Regions from separate parts of the Desulforamulus aquiferis genome, predicted to be linked through region 1. Evidence: predicted binding sites of a transcription regulator. Region 1 holds the regulator's gene; each other region holds the start of a gene.
The links. Region 1 encodes Rex, which represses fermentation and respiration genes when NADH is low (regulators of the CRP and FNR family bind a similar motif). Its sites were predicted from a motif close to ATTGTTAANNNNTTAACAAT; they were not measured.

Region 2: the regulator Rex is predicted to act here: its motif matches at 2,621-2,640, upstream of eutJ (ethanolamine utilization protein EutJ).
Region 3: the regulator Rex is predicted to act here: its motif matches at 3,699-3,718, upstream of gap (type I glyceraldehyde-3-phosphate dehydrogenase).

Annotation. Positions count from the first base shown of each region.
Region 1 is NZ_JARPTC010000004.1:28,422-34,030, forward strand. Features, by position in the region: gene mreD (rod shape-determining protein MreD) at 1-337, opposite strand, end outside; gene mreC (rod shape-determining protein MreC) at 338-1,189, opposite strand; gene P6N53_RS03330 (rod shape-determining protein) at 1,213-2,244, opposite strand; gene radC (RadC family protein) at 2,268-2,951, opposite strand; gene P6N53_RS03340 (Maf family protein) at 2,948-3,523, opposite strand; gene P6N53_RS03345 (DUF4321 domain-containing protein) at 3,555-3,812, opposite strand; gene P6N53_RS03350 (redox-sensing transcriptional repressor Rex) at 4,069-4,701, opposite strand; gene P6N53_RS03355 (bifunctional folylpolyglutamate synthase/dihydrofolate synthase) at 5,029-5,609, opposite strand, start outside.
Region 2 is NZ_JARPTC010000016.1:109,754-115,362, reverse strand. Features, by position in the region: gene P6N53_RS11400 (energy-coupling factor ABC transporter permease) at 1-615, shown strand, start outside; gene P6N53_RS11395 (energy-coupling factor ABC transporter substrate-binding protein) at 629-922, shown strand; gene cbiQ (cobalt ECF transporter T component CbiQ) at 909-1,688, shown strand; gene P6N53_RS11385 (energy-coupling factor ABC transporter ATP-binding protein) at 1,689-2,540, shown strand; gene eutJ (ethanolamine utilization protein EutJ) at 2,658-3,476, shown strand; gene P6N53_RS11375 (iron-containing alcohol dehydrogenase) at 3,528-4,685, opposite strand; gene eutS (ethanolamine utilization microcompartment protein EutS) at 4,922-5,263, shown strand; gene P6N53_RS11365 (EutP/PduV family microcompartment system protein) at 5,268-5,609, shown strand, end outside.
Region 3 is NZ_JARPTC010000014.1:78,931-84,539, reverse strand. Features, by position in the region: gene P6N53_RS10090 (hydrogenase 4 subunit F) at 1-500, shown strand, start outside; gene P6N53_RS10085 (hydrogenase large subunit) at 504-2,006, shown strand; gene nuoB (NADH-quinone oxidoreductase subunit NuoB) at 2,019-2,753, shown strand; gene P6N53_RS10075 (hypothetical protein) at 2,794-3,051, shown strand; gene P6N53_RS10070 (hypothetical protein) at 3,196-3,642, shown strand; gene gap (type I glyceraldehyde-3-phosphate dehydrogenase) at 3,836-4,861, shown strand; partial or broken gene P6N53_RS10060 (hypothetical protein) at 4,869-4,988, shown strand; gene P6N53_RS10055 ((Fe-S)-binding protein) at 5,103-5,609, shown strand, end outside.

The DNA of each region.
Region 1 (5,609 bases):
TGGCTCCATGACTAATAACACTGGTAACAAAGGTCATTAGGGATACTATTACCACACTCTCGTTATAAAATCTAGCTTCGGCCAAACCGGCCAGATATCCCGCTGCCATTTTTGTTAAGGCATTTAGTCCAATGTAACTGCCGGAAAAAATATCCTGGGCAAGTCCCCCTAAAAAACCCAAAAAAGCCCCCTCCTTGGAACCCCGGAGGAAGCCATTAAAAACAACAAGCATTAAAATTAAATCAGGCTTAACACCTGCTACCTGTAAAAAGCTAAACACGGTGGCCTGCATTAACATTGCCAAAAGAATAAGGCCTATTAGCACAAAGGAACGCAATTAACCACCCTCCGTGGGAGGAAGAATGTCTGGATTTAATACCGTTGTAATAATCAATACTTCCTCTAATCTCTGTAACTCAGCAAAAGGTACAACAGTTGCTGTTTTGAACAAACCAGCAGGCTCATCAGATATATCTATTATTCTGCCTATAGGTATACCCTTTGGAAAAGTCCCCCCGACTCCCGAGGTAATCACCACCTGGCCAGCATTAAGTTCTGTATCCTTTGGCACATGAATTAATCTGGTGGCCCCTCCCCCGGAGGTTGTACCCTCTAGAACGCCAGGAACCCTGGTTTCCTGCACCATTGCCCCTACTCCACTGCGGGGATCAGTGATAAGCATAACTTGAGCCGTATTTCGGGAAACAGCTACGACTTTACCAATCAGGCCAGCCCTTGTTACCACCGGCATATTTTTTAATATACCATCCCGCTCACCTTTATTCAAGGTTATAATCCCAAACCAATTTCCCGGGTCCCGACCAATAATACTTGCGGTAGTAGACCTAAAGTTCTGCTCATGTTGTTCACGGTAATCAAGTAGTTCTCTTAACCTCTGATTTTCCTGCCTGAGCTCTTCCAGGAGAAGAAGCTGTCCCCTTAGCTCTGAGACTTCTTCTCTTAATTCCTTATTTTCTCCGCTCAGTCCTCCTAATGCAACAACTGAATAAACACTCTGATTGACGGTTTCACTGATTCCCATCAGCACACCTTGAATAGGTGCCAAACTGTCCTTGATTGCTGCTTCCATGGGAGTCAGTTGGGGACGTTCCACATGGGTGAGGCGCATTACCCCCAGTGTAATACCAACCAGAATTAGCAGGAAAAAGACACTTCTATAACTTATCATTCGGGGCAATACTACCACACCTTCTAGGCCAGCTTTTTAGGCTGAATTAATACTCGTCTTAAAACATCAATATTTTCCAATACCCTTCCCGAGCCATAGGCCACCGCCAGCAGCGGCTCTTCAGCCATATGCACGGGCATCCCAGTTTGATCACTCACCAGGTGATCAAGACCCCTTAGGAGGGAGCCTCCCCCTGCCATAACAATACCCCTGTCCATAATATCAGCGGCCAGTTCTGGAGGTGTCTTCTCCAAGGTGACTTTAATGGCCTCTAGGATAGCCTCAACCGGCTCAGACAAAGCCTTAAATATCTCAGTAGAGGTAATCTGCAAGGTCTTAGGTAATCCGGTAACCAAGTCACGGCCCCTTATTTCCTCAGTTTCCTCTTGTTCCAATGGGTAGGCAGTTCCAATATCAATTTTGATTTGCTCTGCGGTGCGCTCACCGATCATTAGATTATATGTACGTTTTACATGCTGAATGATGGCATCATCCATTTCATCTCCGGCAATTCTAATGGATCTGCTGGTCACTATTCCGCCCAGTGAAATAACTGCCACTTCAGTGGTTCCACCACCAATATCCACAATCATATTACCTGTAGGTTCATGTACAGGTAGCCCAGCACCAATAGCGGCCGCCATAGGTTCCTCAATGAGATATGCTTCTCTGGCTCCAGCTTGTAAGGCTGCCTCACGTACTGCCCTTTCTTCCACAGCTGTCACCCCCGAAGGTACACTTACCACAACCCTGGGTTTAAAGATAAATGACCTTTGGCGCAGGGCCTTATTTATAAAATATTTTATCATACTTTGGGTTACATCAAAATCGGCAATTACACCGTCCTTCATGGGACGTATGGCAACAATGTTGCCGGGTGTTCGACCAATCATTTGCTTGGCTTCTTCACCCACAGCCAAAACTTGACCCGTCTCCCTCTGTATAGCTACCACTGAGGGCTCTCTTAACACAATGCCTTTACCCTTTACATAGACCAGGGAGTTGGCAGTACCCAAATCTATCCCCATATCCTTGGAAAACATACCAAGTTTCAATTCAAACGTCCCCCTTAGGTATTTCAAATAAGTCCTTTGGACTTTAGACTAATAAACTTATTATCTCCAATTATTATATGGTCTAGGACATCTATTCCTATTATTTCTCCCGCTTCAATTAATCTTTTGGTCAGGCTGATATCTTCTCTACTTGGTGTAGGATCTCCACTCGGGTGGTTATGTACTAAAATAACTGCAGCAGCACTCCGGCGAATAGCTATTTTATACAATTCCCTTGGATGCACCATCGATGCATTTAAAGTGCCAATGGAGATAGTTTCCCTGGAGATTACTTGATTTTTAGTGTTTAGCAATAGTGCCTGAAAGAACTCCCGATCTAGATCCCTTAGTTCTTCCATCACCAGGGAACAAACATCTTCAGGACATCGAATTACCGTCCTATCCTCGGAGGGTAAGCTTGCTAACCTCTTACCCAACTCCAAGGCAGCCTTCACCTGTACTGCCTTAACGGCCCCAATGCCCTTTATTGTACTTAATTCTTCTATGGTGGCTTGGGAAAGGTTTCTTAGATCCCTAAACCTCCCAATGATCCCTGCTGCCAACTCTAGAGCTGACGCCTTTGCAGTTCCGGTACGCAGGATAATAGCTAGTAAATCAATATCAGACAGACTGCCGGAACCCTCCTTAATCATTCTCTCTCTCGGCCTCTGCTCAGGTGGCAATTCACGTAAAACCGGATAACTCATATTATCTCTACTCCAAACCTTCTTAGTACATCCGCTAGTTTGGATACCGGCAAGCCTACTACATTATAGTAACAACCTCTAATACTATCAATAAAAACTGAAGCCTTTCCTTGTACAGCATACCCCCCGGCCTTGTCCATGGGTTCACCGGTATTAACATATCGTTCGATTTGTTCTCTGGTCATTGATTTAAACCTAACGGCAGTAGCCTGGTGGGTTACCACAGCTTGGCCTGTTGCCGCATCTATTACTGCTATTCCAGTGAACACTTCATGACTTTTTCCCTGGAGGGTTTCTATCATCTTTACTGCGTCTTCCCGGTTTATTGGTTTGCCCAAAACTTGGCCTGCATTAAAAACCAACGTATCAGCCCCAATAACCAAACCGTCCTGAATATCTACTGCAACGGCAGCAGCCTTACGCTCAGCTAACCGCTCCACCTGTTGGGCTGGGGAAATATGTTCTTCCAGGGTTTCATCTACTTCGCTGACCCTGATAACAAAATCAATGCCAAGATTGGCAAGAAGTTCCTGTCGCCTTGGTGACGCTGATGCAAGTATAATTGGCTGCAAACAAAACCCTCCCATAGTAACAAATAATATGTTATAACCTACGGTAAGCCAGAAAACCCAGTAGTATGCCAATTCCGGTCATTGCTCCGAGAGACATGGTTAAACCAAAGGTAAGCTTTAGAAAATGTAAATTAAATGTGGTATTACTAAAGCCTATGGTTGTATAGTTTTTTAATATTGGAAGATAGGCTGCTAAAGCATCTCCCAGTGCACTACCTGCTACGCCGCCGGCCAGCAGAATAATCAATAACACTCCCGGCCCTTTTCCAGTTTTAAAAGTTCTACTCATTTTTTCACCTATAAGGAAAGTAATGGAAGGTACTTCCCTATAAGTTTAACATTCGGAGTTTTGTCTGACAAGCAATTACAGATACTTTAATTGTCCCCTATAGTCTGATAAATATCCTAAAAAAATAATATAGCTTTTAATCTTACTCATGGATCACACCAAAAGGTCCTGCTGTTAGACTCTAACAACAGGACCCCAAAGAAATTAAAATTAGACTAGCAATGCACCCTAGGGGGGGCACCTGTGAGGCTAGTTACTATTTTTCCCTAAGGGCTAAGTTGAAGGTGAGAATTTCTAACTTTACAGACAAGTCAACATTTCTAACCTCCACATAATCCGGTACATTTAGAGATATGGGTGCGAAATTCAAAAGTGCTTCCAAGCCACTTTTGATCATTATATCGGCAATATCTTGGGCTGCTTTGGAAGGAACGGCAATAATTCCTATTCGCACGTTATATTCCTTAACCATCTCAGGCATTTCCTCCAAAGGAAGAACCTCCAGATCCGCAATACGCTTACCGATCTTCGTTAAATCATTATCAAATACCCCAACAATGGAGAAACCCCTATCTTTAAATTCCCTATATGTTACCAGTGCAGAGCCTAGATTACCGGCCCCCACCATGACTAAATTCCATGGTTCTGATAAACCCAAAATCTTTACGGTGTAGCGTATCAAATCCTTAACATTGTAACCTACACCCCTTGTGCCAAATTCACCAAAGTATGCCAGATCCTTCCTAACCTGGGCAGGACTTACCCCAACACCTTCGGCAATATCCCCTGATGATACAGTGGTAATCCCTTTCTTGTCCAACCTTTTTAAAAACCTGGAATATATAGATAACCGGGTAATTGTTGCTTCTGGAATTTTAAGTGCCTTCACCAGGTCCCCTCCTCTTACTATAAAAACAAATTTTTATATTAATAAAATTATTAGTTAATGTTTTTAATAATATTATAGTAGTAAACTGCCGGGTTGCAAAGATGATTTGTGAACGTTGTGTCAAAACAAATTTTAGAATTTTATAGCAGGTCATCTAGATGACATTGTTCTCTAATTATTAAGAAGCATATCTCGACAATTTTATATATATTTTAACATCTTTCTATGTGTCATGACAATTTATTATGCTAAATATGATATTAGTATATTGTATATTATTCAGCCTATCTTTCCACAAGCATAAATTAAATTCTTTTTGATTAATGCTTAGGCTATATCTTTACTTATTAAAAACTGTCTGGCTTCTGCAATCATATAAAGGGAACCAGTAATACAGACTAACTCTTCGCTACCCGCATTATTAAGGGCTAATTCCACAGCTTTTTCAACACATTCTTCCACCATAACATCCTTAACATACTCCCGGGCATATTGGGCTACCCTTTGCCAATCTCCTGCCCTTGGGCTGTTGGAGCGTGTTACTATGATAGTTTTTGCCAGGGGAGCCAGCTCTGCGACCACCTTTGCCCGCTCCTTATCCGCCAACATACCTAAAATCATAATTATGGAACGTCCAGAAAAATATTTTTCCAATGCTCTCCTAAGTACAATCGCCCCGGCTAGGTTGTGGGCACCATCTATAATCGTCATAGGTTTGTGCGTAAGGATCTCTAGTCTTCCCGGCCATTTGACCATACTTAAACCCTCTTCAATGGTTTGAGGAGAGAGACATTCTCCCTTAAGGGATAGCAAAACTTCAACTCCTGCAATTGCAGTGGCTGCATTTATTTGCTGATGTTCCCCTATAAGGGGCAAGTTAATATGATAGGTATCCTTTAATCCATACA
Region 2 (5,609 bases), on a different contig from region 1:
TCAGCCCCCTTTATTATTTGGGGCTTCTTCTCCATAAAAAAAATAGTCAGTGAAAAGCCTGAGCTTAAAATGCTGCTGGGCTTGGTATGTGCCTTTGCCTTCGTTCTTTCTGCCCTTAAGATCCCTTCAGTGACCGGCAGCTGTTCACACCCCACCGGTGTAGGTCTGGGTGCAATATTGTTTGGTCCAGCCACCATGAGCGTCCTTGGCAGTATTGTACTCCTGTTTCAGGCCTTATTGTTAGCCCACGGTGGCATAACCACCCTTGGTGCCAACATTTTTTCTATGGCTGTGGTTGGCCCCTTCGTTGCCTATGGTGTTTATTTAATTATAAATAAATCAGGAGGACCTAAGTGGTTGGCGGTTTTCTCTGCTGCTGCCTTAGGTAACCTGCTGACCTATGTAACCACCTCCTTCCAGCTTGCCTTTGCCTTCCCTGACGTGACAGGGGGAATCATGGTTTCCCTAGTTAAGTTCTTGGGTATTTTTGCTGTTACCCAGCTGCCACTGGCAATTAGTGAAGGACTGCTAACGGTGCTAATCTACAACTTACTGACTGCTCACAGCAGCAATGAACTTAAGTCCATCCAGACCCTGAAGTATAATTTAAAATAAAGGGTGATTTTTTATGAAGAAGAATTTAATATTAATCCTTTGTGTTGTCCTACTGGCTGTGGCCCCTATACTTATACTTAATGATGCCGAATTTGGAGGAGCAGATGGGCAGGCTGAAGAAATTATCAGTGAAGTTAGCCCGGACTATACCCCCTGGATGGAGCCAATCTGGGAGCCCCCCAGCGGGGAAATTGAGAGCCTGCTGTTTGCCTTGCAAGCAGCCCTCGGAGCAGGATTTATTGGCTTTTATCTTGGCAGCAAAAGGGGAAGCAGAAAGGCGGCAAGCTCTATAGATGCTTCATCTTGATAGGTACGCTTACAATAATTCCCTAGTACACATACACCCCCTGGAAAGATTTCTCTTTTCAGGGGTCACCCTTATAACCAGTCTGATCTTAAACTGCGAGGTAGTTTCCCTGCTGGTTATCCTATTAATGGCCTGGGTAACTGTCCATAAGGGCAGTTTACCCTTTCGTTTTTACTTTAAACTCATGCTTTTACCTATGACCTTTCTTTTAGTTGGAATTATAGCTATTGCAGTTAATATCGTTCAGGAAACGTCCACCTTACTTTGGGGTGTAAATCTTTTCAGTATGACTATAGGGATAAACTACGATAGCCTATATACAGCAGTCAATCTATTTTTAAGGGCTCTCGCTGCCGTATCCTGCCTTTATTTTCTGTCCCTTACCACACCATTAACAGAAATAATCTCGGTTCTAAGAAGGTTTAAGTGCCCGGAACTACTCTTGGACCTAATGTCCCTTACCTATCGCTTTATATTTGTATTATTGGAAACTGCAGAAAAAATATATACCTCACAGTCTGCCAGACTCGGCTATGCAAGTCTAAGAAAAGGCTACCAGTCCACAGGTAGTTTAGCCACCAGCCTATTTGTCCGTACCTACAAGCGTTCCCTTGATTTATATAACACCCTGGAGGCTAGATGTTATAACGGAAAATTAGAGGTTTTGGAGCAGGATTATGAGGTATCTAAAAAAAATATATTTATGATTCTCTTTATACAGGTTTTATTAGTTTTTATAGCACTATTTTACGGAGGCATTATTTAAATGTCGGCTAGTATACTACAAGTACAAGGGCTTCACTATACCTACCCAGACGGAACCTTAGCCCTGCGGGGGCTTTCCACTGATATTGCAAGGGGTAAAAAAATTGCCCTCCTGGGAGCAAATGGTGCCGGAAAATCTACCTTCTTACTTCATTTAATAGGAATATTAAAACCCTTCAGTGGTAAAATTTTGCTGCATGGGGAGGAAGTAAAATATAATCGCAAAGCACTGCATAATTTGCGCAGTAAAGTGGGCTTTGTATTTCAGGACCCGGACACCCAGCTATTTTCCGCCAGTGTATGGCAGGAGGTATCCTTTGGGCCCATCAATCTAGGTCTATCCAAAGAAGAGGTAAAAGCAAGGGTTATTAAAGCCTTAGATGACACGGGTATTACTAGTCTTAAGGATAAACCAACCCATTTCCTAAGTTATGGCCAAAAAAAGTTGGTGTCTATAGCCGATATTTTGGCCATGGAGCCTGAAGTATTGATCTTCGATGAGCCTACCGCCTCCCTGGATCCACGGTATACAAAGCATGTCATGGAGCTGCTTGACCAATTAAATCAAAGTAACATCACAATAATTATGGCTACCCATTGCGTTGATATCGCCTATGGTTGGGCAGATTGGGTTTTAGTCATGAAGGAAGGTATAATTACCAAAGAAGGCACTCCTGAAGAAATATTTACTAATGATCAGCTGCTCATTTCCACCAACCTTAGCAGACCCTTTTTGCTGGAGGTCTTTCAAGAACTATCTTCCAATAACTACCTACCCAGGAATATCTCCTTGCCAAAAAAGATGGCTGATTTTAAGAAAATCCTGCAAGAAAATGCCCCAAAAAACAAATAGTTTATAAAACGCGTCGGAATTCCCTACGCGTTTTTCCTTTTCCCTGTCAAGGTCTAAAGTGTCGGCACACAGTAAATACTACTGTTAAATTTTTAATTAAGGACGGGGAGATTACCAATGGAAACAGATTATTCCAGAATAAAGCAACTACACCACCTGATAGAAACTAAAACAGCCACTAAGCTTTCTGGTCCCTATAAAGTAGGAGTGGATTTGGGAACTGCAGATGTCGTCCTGGTGGTTACAGATAATGAAGGTAATCCTGTGGCAGGCAGTATGAGGTGGGCCTCGGTGGTTAGGGATGGCTTAGTGGTGGACTTTAGGGGTGCAACATCCATTGTCGAGGAACTAAAGGATGAGGTAGAGCAATTAATTGGTGTCAAGTTAGAAAAGGGTGCCACTGCAGTGCCTCCTGGAACAGTAGGTCGTAATGCCTTAGCCTGTGGTCATGTAATTGCCGGTGCAGGTATAGAACCAGTTTCCCAGGTTGATGAGCCTGTGGCAGCAGCCAAGGCCTTAAATATAGATCATGGTATTGTTGTAGACATTGGAGGTGGTACCACCGGAATAGCTGTTCTAAAAAATGGTGATTTAGCTTTTACAGCCGACGAGCCAACAGGAGGAACACACATTTCCCTTGTGTTATCAGGAGCATATAACATTCCCTTTGCAGAGGCCGAACACATGAAACGTGATGAAAGCCAACATAGAAAAATCATGCCTGTGATCTTTCCAGTTGTTGAAAAAATGGCTACCATTGTGAAGGACATGCTGGCAGGTCACCGGGAGTACCATGACTATCCTGTCTACGTGGTTGGAGGAACTGCTTATTTACAAGATTTTGAAACCCACTTTAGTAAAGCCTTTGGCCGAAGGGTGCATGTCCCCCCCCACCCCTTGCTCGTTACTCCCTTAGGAATTGCCATGTTTGGATAATAAATAAAAAAATCCGGTACTACTGGTTATTCAACAGCAGTACCGGGTTTTTTATACGATGGAGCGATATATTTCCTCAACATCCTCCTGGTTGCCTTGCCGTGGATTTGTGAGCCTGGTAATGTCCTTTAGGGCATTTTCTGCCAATTGGGGAATATCCCCGGCATTAAAGCCTCTTAGTTCACTAAGCTTCAAAGGTATAGATAATTCCTTATTAAGCTGTTCAATTTTTTCTATTAATAACTCTGCGCTCTGCTCGTCAGTCAGACCTCCTGTGTCAATACCTACTGCCCTGGCTACCCTTGCATATTTTTTAGCCACTACCGGGAGGTTAAATCTCATTACCGCTGGCAATAGCACCGCATTGCAGAGACCGTGTGGCAAATCATAAAAACCTCCCAGTTGGTGGGCCATGGCATGTACATAGCCTAAACCCGCATTATTAAAGGCAATTCCTGCTAAAAATTGGGCATAAACCATCCCTTCCCTTGCCTCTATGTTATTACCATCTTTATAGGCTTCCAGAAGGTGATTAAATACCAAGTCTATGGCCTTACGGGCCTGGCAATCTGTTATGGGGCTGGCATTGACAGAAACATAGGCTTCTATGGCGTGGGTTAAGGCATCCATTCCCGTGGTAGAAGTAAGACCTGGGGGCTTGCCTATCATAAGTTCCGCATCATTTACAGCAATCACAGGTGTCACTCGCCAATCATTAATGGCCATCTTTATTTGTCTCTCTTCATCTGTTATGATGCAAAATCTGGTCAGCTCGCTGCCTGTCCCTGCTGTTGTATTTATGGCAATAAGTGGCGCAGAGGACTTTTTAACTTTGTTGATACCCTCGTAATTCCTTATGTCTCCCCCGTTTGTTGCTAATAGGGCAATGGCTTTAGCACAATCATGGGGTGACCCACCGCCAAAGGAGATTAAAAAATCACAGCCGTTATCTTTCATTAATTTTAGGCCAAAATCCACTTGGTTCACTGTTGGGTTGGGTGAAACATCTTTATAAACTATGTACAAAATTCCTTCCCGATCAAGAACGGTATATAACTTATCTACTAAGCCAGTATCTACCAGTACTTTATCCGTTACAATCAGGGCTTTTCTGAACGACATGGGCTTAAGATAATTTTTAAGTTCTTCTAAACACCCTACACCTAAAAGGCTAATTGGAGTAATAAAATACTCAAAAACCTTTTTCAAATTTTCCTCTCCCTTCCAGCCTTGCTTTTATAATGACACCTCATATGCTGAGTATAGTTTTTATTATTTGTGTAAGACCAAAATCCTAAACCAAAATCCTCTGTTAAATATTTTTTATCCCAAAGAATGTCATCATCTCCATAAGGAAATCAGAATTTTTTCTTTTTTTGTGCATAACTAGAAGCTACCGAGAAAGACTTTAGATAGTCTTTTTTATTTTTGTGAGGTAATAAATCATGTGCGCTGAAAAACAGAGAGTGGTTCAAGAGTATGTACCGGGAAAACAAGTTACCTTAGCCCACCTTATAGCCAACCCGAAAGAGGAACTATGTGAAAAGCTTGGTATTAGCAATAACGGTGCCATTGGTATTTTAACAATTACACCTAGCGAGGCAGCAATAATTGCAGCGGATGTTGCTACCAAAACTGCAGCGGTACAGCTTGGGTTTATGGATCGTTTTACAGGCTCTCTAGTTATTACCGGAAATATATCTTCGGTAGAGGCTGCCCTGAAGCAGGTAACTAATCTTTTGGCTGAAGGGCTAGGATTTACTCCAGCCACCATGACTAGGTCCTAAATCTATGATAATGGTAGTCGGTCCCATAGGTACAGGAAAAACATCTCTGCTAAATGCCTTACAGCAAAATGGCCAAAAGGCAGTTAAGACCCAAAGTATCAGCTATGTCAATGGGTCAATTGATACTCCTGGGGAATATGTGCAAATGCCACGTTTTTATTCCTCCCTCACAGTTACTGCTGCTGAGGCCAAAATTGTTCTTGTTGTACAGGATGCAACAGATACCAAGGTTTCACTACCACCTGGTTTTATCTCACTACTTATAAGACCCGTTGTGGGAGTGATTACAAAAATAGATCTTCCCGGTGCTAACCGGGAAAAAGCTAAGGCACTCCTTAAACAAGCG
Region 3 (5,609 bases), on a different contig from region 1:
GAAGCCACCTGGCCGTATATGCAGCACTTTTACACATCATCAACCACGCCATTGCCAAGTCTGCACTATTTTATCTGGCAGGTGTAATTACCCAAGAATACAAGACCAAACGTATTAAAGAGATCCAAGGAATAGCCAGGGTAATGCCTATAGTAGCAACCCTATTTGTTATTGGGGTGTTAGCCATTACCGGCACTCCGCCCCTGAATATTTTTACAAGTAAGTTTTTGCTGGCAATGTCTATTTTCAGTAGCAGCCTGTGGTACCTAGGAGGATTTATTCTCTTGTTACTGGCTGGAGTATTTGCAGGTGTGATGAACTATTGTGTAAAAATGACCTTTGGAAATGCACCGGAAGGAATAGGTCGCTTTAGAATTTCCCCTTCAGCCCTCACCGCAATTGGGTTTTCTATCTGTTTAATAATAGCTGGGGGACTATACTTGCCAGCGGCGATGAGCCAAATATTAACCCAAGCAGCAGAAATTGTTATAGGGGGGTAGGACATGACTGCTTATAATACTATTCCGGCTTCCGAATTAAGGACAGCGGCCTACGATTTGTATGCAGGCGGACAGAACTGCCTTATGTCCATGTTCGCCAATGATGAACGTCAATTAAATGGTTATTTTGCAATATACTGCTTATTTTCCGTAGGGAAGAAAATGGAGGTTCTTAAAGCCGTATTAGCTGAAAAGGAGAAATTAGAGTTTCCCTCAATTACTCCTAAAATCTCAGGGGCTGCCTGGTACGAGCGGGAGATTTATGACATGTTTGGCCTTGAGCCCCTGGGTCACCCTGACCTAAGACCTCTGGCCCTTCATGAGAACTGGCCCGAGGGAATCTTTCCCCTTCGCAAGGACTTTGCCAATAGAACTCCCGTACCCATTGCTAAGAAAGAGTTTAATATGGCCGGTGTAGAGGGGGAGGGGGTATTTGAGGTGCCGGTTGGCCCAATCCACGCGGGAATTATTGAGCCAGGACACTTCCGCTTTAGCCAGGCCGGAGAGGGCATAATCAGACTAGATGCCAAATTGTTTTTTCTTCATCGAGGTATAGAAAAGGCCATAGAAGGTTTACCTATTGAAAGGGCCTTCTATCAGGTTGAACGTATTTCGGGAATTTGCACGGTGGCCCACTCATTGGCCTATTGTCAGGCTGTCGAAAATATTGCCGCCGTGGTTATTCCTCCAAGGGCACAGTATTTAAGGGCACTGGTAGGTGAAATGGAGCGGCTTTATAATCACGTGGGTGACATTGGCAACATATGTGCCGGCATGGGCTTTGCTGTCGGAATTATGGCAGGAGCAAGAATGAAAGAGTATATCATGCGAGTAAATGAGGCACTCACCGGACATCGCTTCCTGCGGGGAATGGTTATCCCTGGAGGTGTCAGACTGGATATAACTAAGGAATTAATGTCTGAAATTACTGAGATGCTGAACCAACTGGTGCCTGATTTTGATGAGATGATAGGCCTGTTTAAAGGAAACAATGCCTTCCTCAACCGTGTGGAAACCACCGGCATTGTACCAAGGGAGGCAGCCCTTGATTTAGGTATAGTAGGAGTTGGGGCTAGGGCCTCGGGAGTGGATATGGATACCAGGCGTGATTTTCCCTATGGCTGTTATCCCTCCCTAAAATTTGATGTGCCCGTTTACACCAGCGGGGATGTGGCGGCCAGATTATGGGTTCGAGTGGACGAAGTGGCCCAGACTGTGAAGCTAATCCGACAGATATTGGAAAAGATGCCCCAGGGTTCCCTGAAGGTTACTATTCCCGATATTGAGCCCTATAGCAGTGGTTTTGGTTGGTGCGAATCACCCCAGGGAAATAATATACATTGGTTGATGGTGGGGGAAGACAATACTATATATCGTCTATATGCCCGGTCTGCCGCCTATCCCAACTGGCCGGCACTCACAGTGGCAGCGCCAGGCAATATCATCCCGGACTTTCCCCTAATAAACAAAAGCTATGAGTTGTCCTATGCATGTGTTGACAGATAGGAGGGTATTGTCATGTTAAAGGTATGGAGAAAGGTTATAGCAACAGGCAATGTTACAGAGCCCTGGGAAAAGGCAGTACCCCCGGAACGTTCCAGAGGTGAGGTGGTGGTTCAACAAAATATACCCTGTCAGGGTTGTAACCATTGTGCTAATGTATGTCCCACCAATGCTATTAAGGTATACCAAGGGTTACCAATGATTAACCAAAGGGCCTGCATCTTTTGTGGTCTATGCGTTGAACACTGTGAAGCGGGGTGCTTAAAACAGACCTCAAATTACAAATTAGCTGAACTAGGGGGCAGCTTGGGGGAAAACTCTGGTTCAGAGCTAAAGAGGCAAATAAGGCGAACCTTGGGCAGATCCCTGCACATCAGGCATCTGGACATCGGCTCTTGTAACGGCTGCGACTTTGAAATGAACCATGTATGCAATCCTATTTATGACATCCAACAATACGGCATAGACTTTGTAGCTTCTCCCCGCCATGCCGACTTGCTAATGGTAACCGGCCCTGTTACACGGAACTCTACCCAGGCCCTAAGGATGACCTACGAGGCAACACCAAATCCCAAGTTGGTAATGGCATTGGGAGCATGTGCCTGCAGCGGCGAACAGATATTTGGTGAGAGCTATGCCATTAGGGGAGCTGTAGACTCCCAGGTACCCGTTGATATTTACGTGCCAGGTTGCCCTCCGCGACCTCAAGCCATAATTCACGGGTTAATGCTGGCCCTCGACCGGATGTAGCGGTTATTTTTAATAAAGTAATTCAAGGAGGAAAGGAAAGATGGAGTCTCGAACAACCCATTTAATATGGAAAGAGGACCGGGCGGTTACCAAGTTTGGTGAGTTTGTTATTGAACTCAAACGTAGAAATAACAGGCTTATGGATGCCAAGGTGAAGGAAATATTAAGCTGCTCTAAATCTTGCGCTCAAATACCATACGCTACAAGTATTAAGGGCAATTATATTGCAGTTAATATGGGCTTTTGCGGCATAAAGAAGTACGAACTGGTAGGGGATACCCTAAAGGAGCTATACTAAGCAAATAAAGGATAAAGGGCGGAGCCGCATCCGCCCTTTATCCTTTATTTGACTTTCTGCTTCCCAAACAGGGGTAATTTCCGTATAATCATATGGTAGATTTATGCAAAACAGGTAACACTATAGTAGGAAGGGGATGATATAATGCAGGCTAAAGAATTTTGGGACATTATCAATAGGGATAATAATTCATTTATTGCTTTTAAGGAAAAGCAGCCAACACTCACCTTCAACCAAGATATAAGGGAATATTCCACCGGACTTGAAAATGGCATGATGGCCAGTCTGACATATGTTGCCGAAAAGCAGGATATGTTACATATTGTTTGTGATTTGACAAATTTTGAAGCATACAATAAAACCTTCGAATTACCGGTATTTGAAGGTGAGGATGGAAAGTTTGTCAAATGGAGTGAATCATTCTTTTATCCCGAGAATAAAATTGTGGAGTTTTTTGTAGAAGGTAAAAACGAAATTCCCTTTGAAGTGGGACAGAGTAATGAATTATATAAGGAATTTATTGAAAGTAAATCGGACCTAAATTATGTAAAATGGCTGGAGTCACAGGTAGTAAAGCTTAGGGCAAAATAATAAGAGAATTAATATATTTTAAAGATATTTTGAGATTTATGCAGGAAAACATAAGGCTTGTGAATAATATAATAAATAAAATATAATTGAGGCCGGGAGATTATGGAGCAGGCCTAATGGCAGTTATTATTAAAGCTGTCATTGGGTCTGTTTTTGTTTTTTTCCGGAACCTTGCAAAGTAGGAGGAAAATATATGACCATTAAAATTGCCATTAACGGTTTTGGACGTATTGGACGGAATGTTTTTAGGGCAATGCTGCAGAGGGGACTATTAGATCAAGGGTCTGCTTTAGAGTTAGTGGCTGTCAATGACTTAACTAATCCCCAAACCCTGGCCCATTTGTTAAAGTACGATTCAGTTCACGGAGAGCTGCCGGCAGAAGTGGTTTGCACAGAGAACACCATCATGGTGAATAATTATGAAATTAAAGTTTGTGCTGAAACAGATCCGACAAAATTACCCTGGGCTGAGCTTGGCGTAGATATTGTGGTTGAATCCACAGGACGCTTCACTAAAGGTCCAGATGCTGCCAAACATATTCAGGCAGGTGCAAAAAAGGTTATTATTTCTGCTCCGGCTAAAGAGGTGGATGCAACCATTGTTATGGGAGTTAATGAAGGGAGCTATGATCCGGCCCTGCATCACGTAATATCTAACGCCTCCTGCACCACCAACTGCCTGGCTCCCTTTGCTAAGGTGCTGCATGAGAAATTTGGCATAGTTAAGGGTCTCATGACCACAGTTCATTCCTACACCAATGATCAGCGAATCCTTGATTTACCCCATAGTGATCTGCGGCGTGCCAGATCAGCAGGACAGTCCATTATTCCAACCACCACGGGAGCGGCTAAGGCTGTCGCCCTAGTGCTTCCAGAGCTGAAGGGCAGGCTAAATGGCTTTGCCATGAGGGTGCCAACTCCCAATGTTTCTGTTGTGGATCTAGTGGTGGAATTGGCTAAGTCCACCACCGCCGAAGAAGTAAATACTGTACTACAAGAAGCAGCGGAAGGAAATCTCAAGGGAATCATGGCCTTTAGTTCATTACCCCTGGTATCCAAGGATTTCAACGGCAATCCCAACTCCTCAATTATCGACGGATTGTCAACCATGGTGATAGAGGGTAATATGGCCAAGGTGGTTTCCTGGTACGATAACGAATGGGGTTATTCCAACCGTGTATTGGATCTGGCTTTGCTGCTGGCACAAAAAGGGCTGTAATTGGTAGGGGTGGGCAAAATTAACTCAAACCCTTGTCAGGCATGTATAATTAGTGGGTGACGACCTTTTCGTTACAAATACCCAGAGATTAACAAAAGGAATAGATGGGAGCGTAGGGAATTCAATTTAAATTAATTACTAAATATTATAATTACTTTGCATCGAAGTAAAATTAGGGCAAAAGGCAAGATACAGAGGCAAGTAAATATTTTAACAGCTTGAAGCAGCAAGGAGAGAGTATATGTCAAAAATCGATTTCTCCAACACGGATCCTAAGTTTAGGGAAGAGGTAATTGAAAAAATTAAGAACGTTGATTGGACCCAGTGCCTGGCCTGCGGTATGTGTACTGCCGGCTGTGTATATTCTGACATTATTCCTAATAATGACCCCCGCAAGTTTTTGAGAAAACTTGTGCTGGGCATGAGGGAAGAAGCCCTGAAGGACCCCTTCATTTGGAATTGTAACGTTTGTGAGCGCTGCACCGTTGAATGTCCCATGGGTATCAATTTTGGACTTATCACCAGGGGCATGAGGGGACAATTTGGCATTCCAACACCAGGCTTTATTGATAAGGTAGTTAACGAGCATATTCACTCTGGCAACCAGATGGATGTTCCTGCGGACGAATATATGGAAACCATTGAGTGGATTGAAGAAGAGCTGCAAGAAGAGCTTGGCCATCCAAATTATAAGGTTAACGTAGGTAAGGTGGGAGCGGAATTTATCTTTGGCCTAAATGCCCGGGAG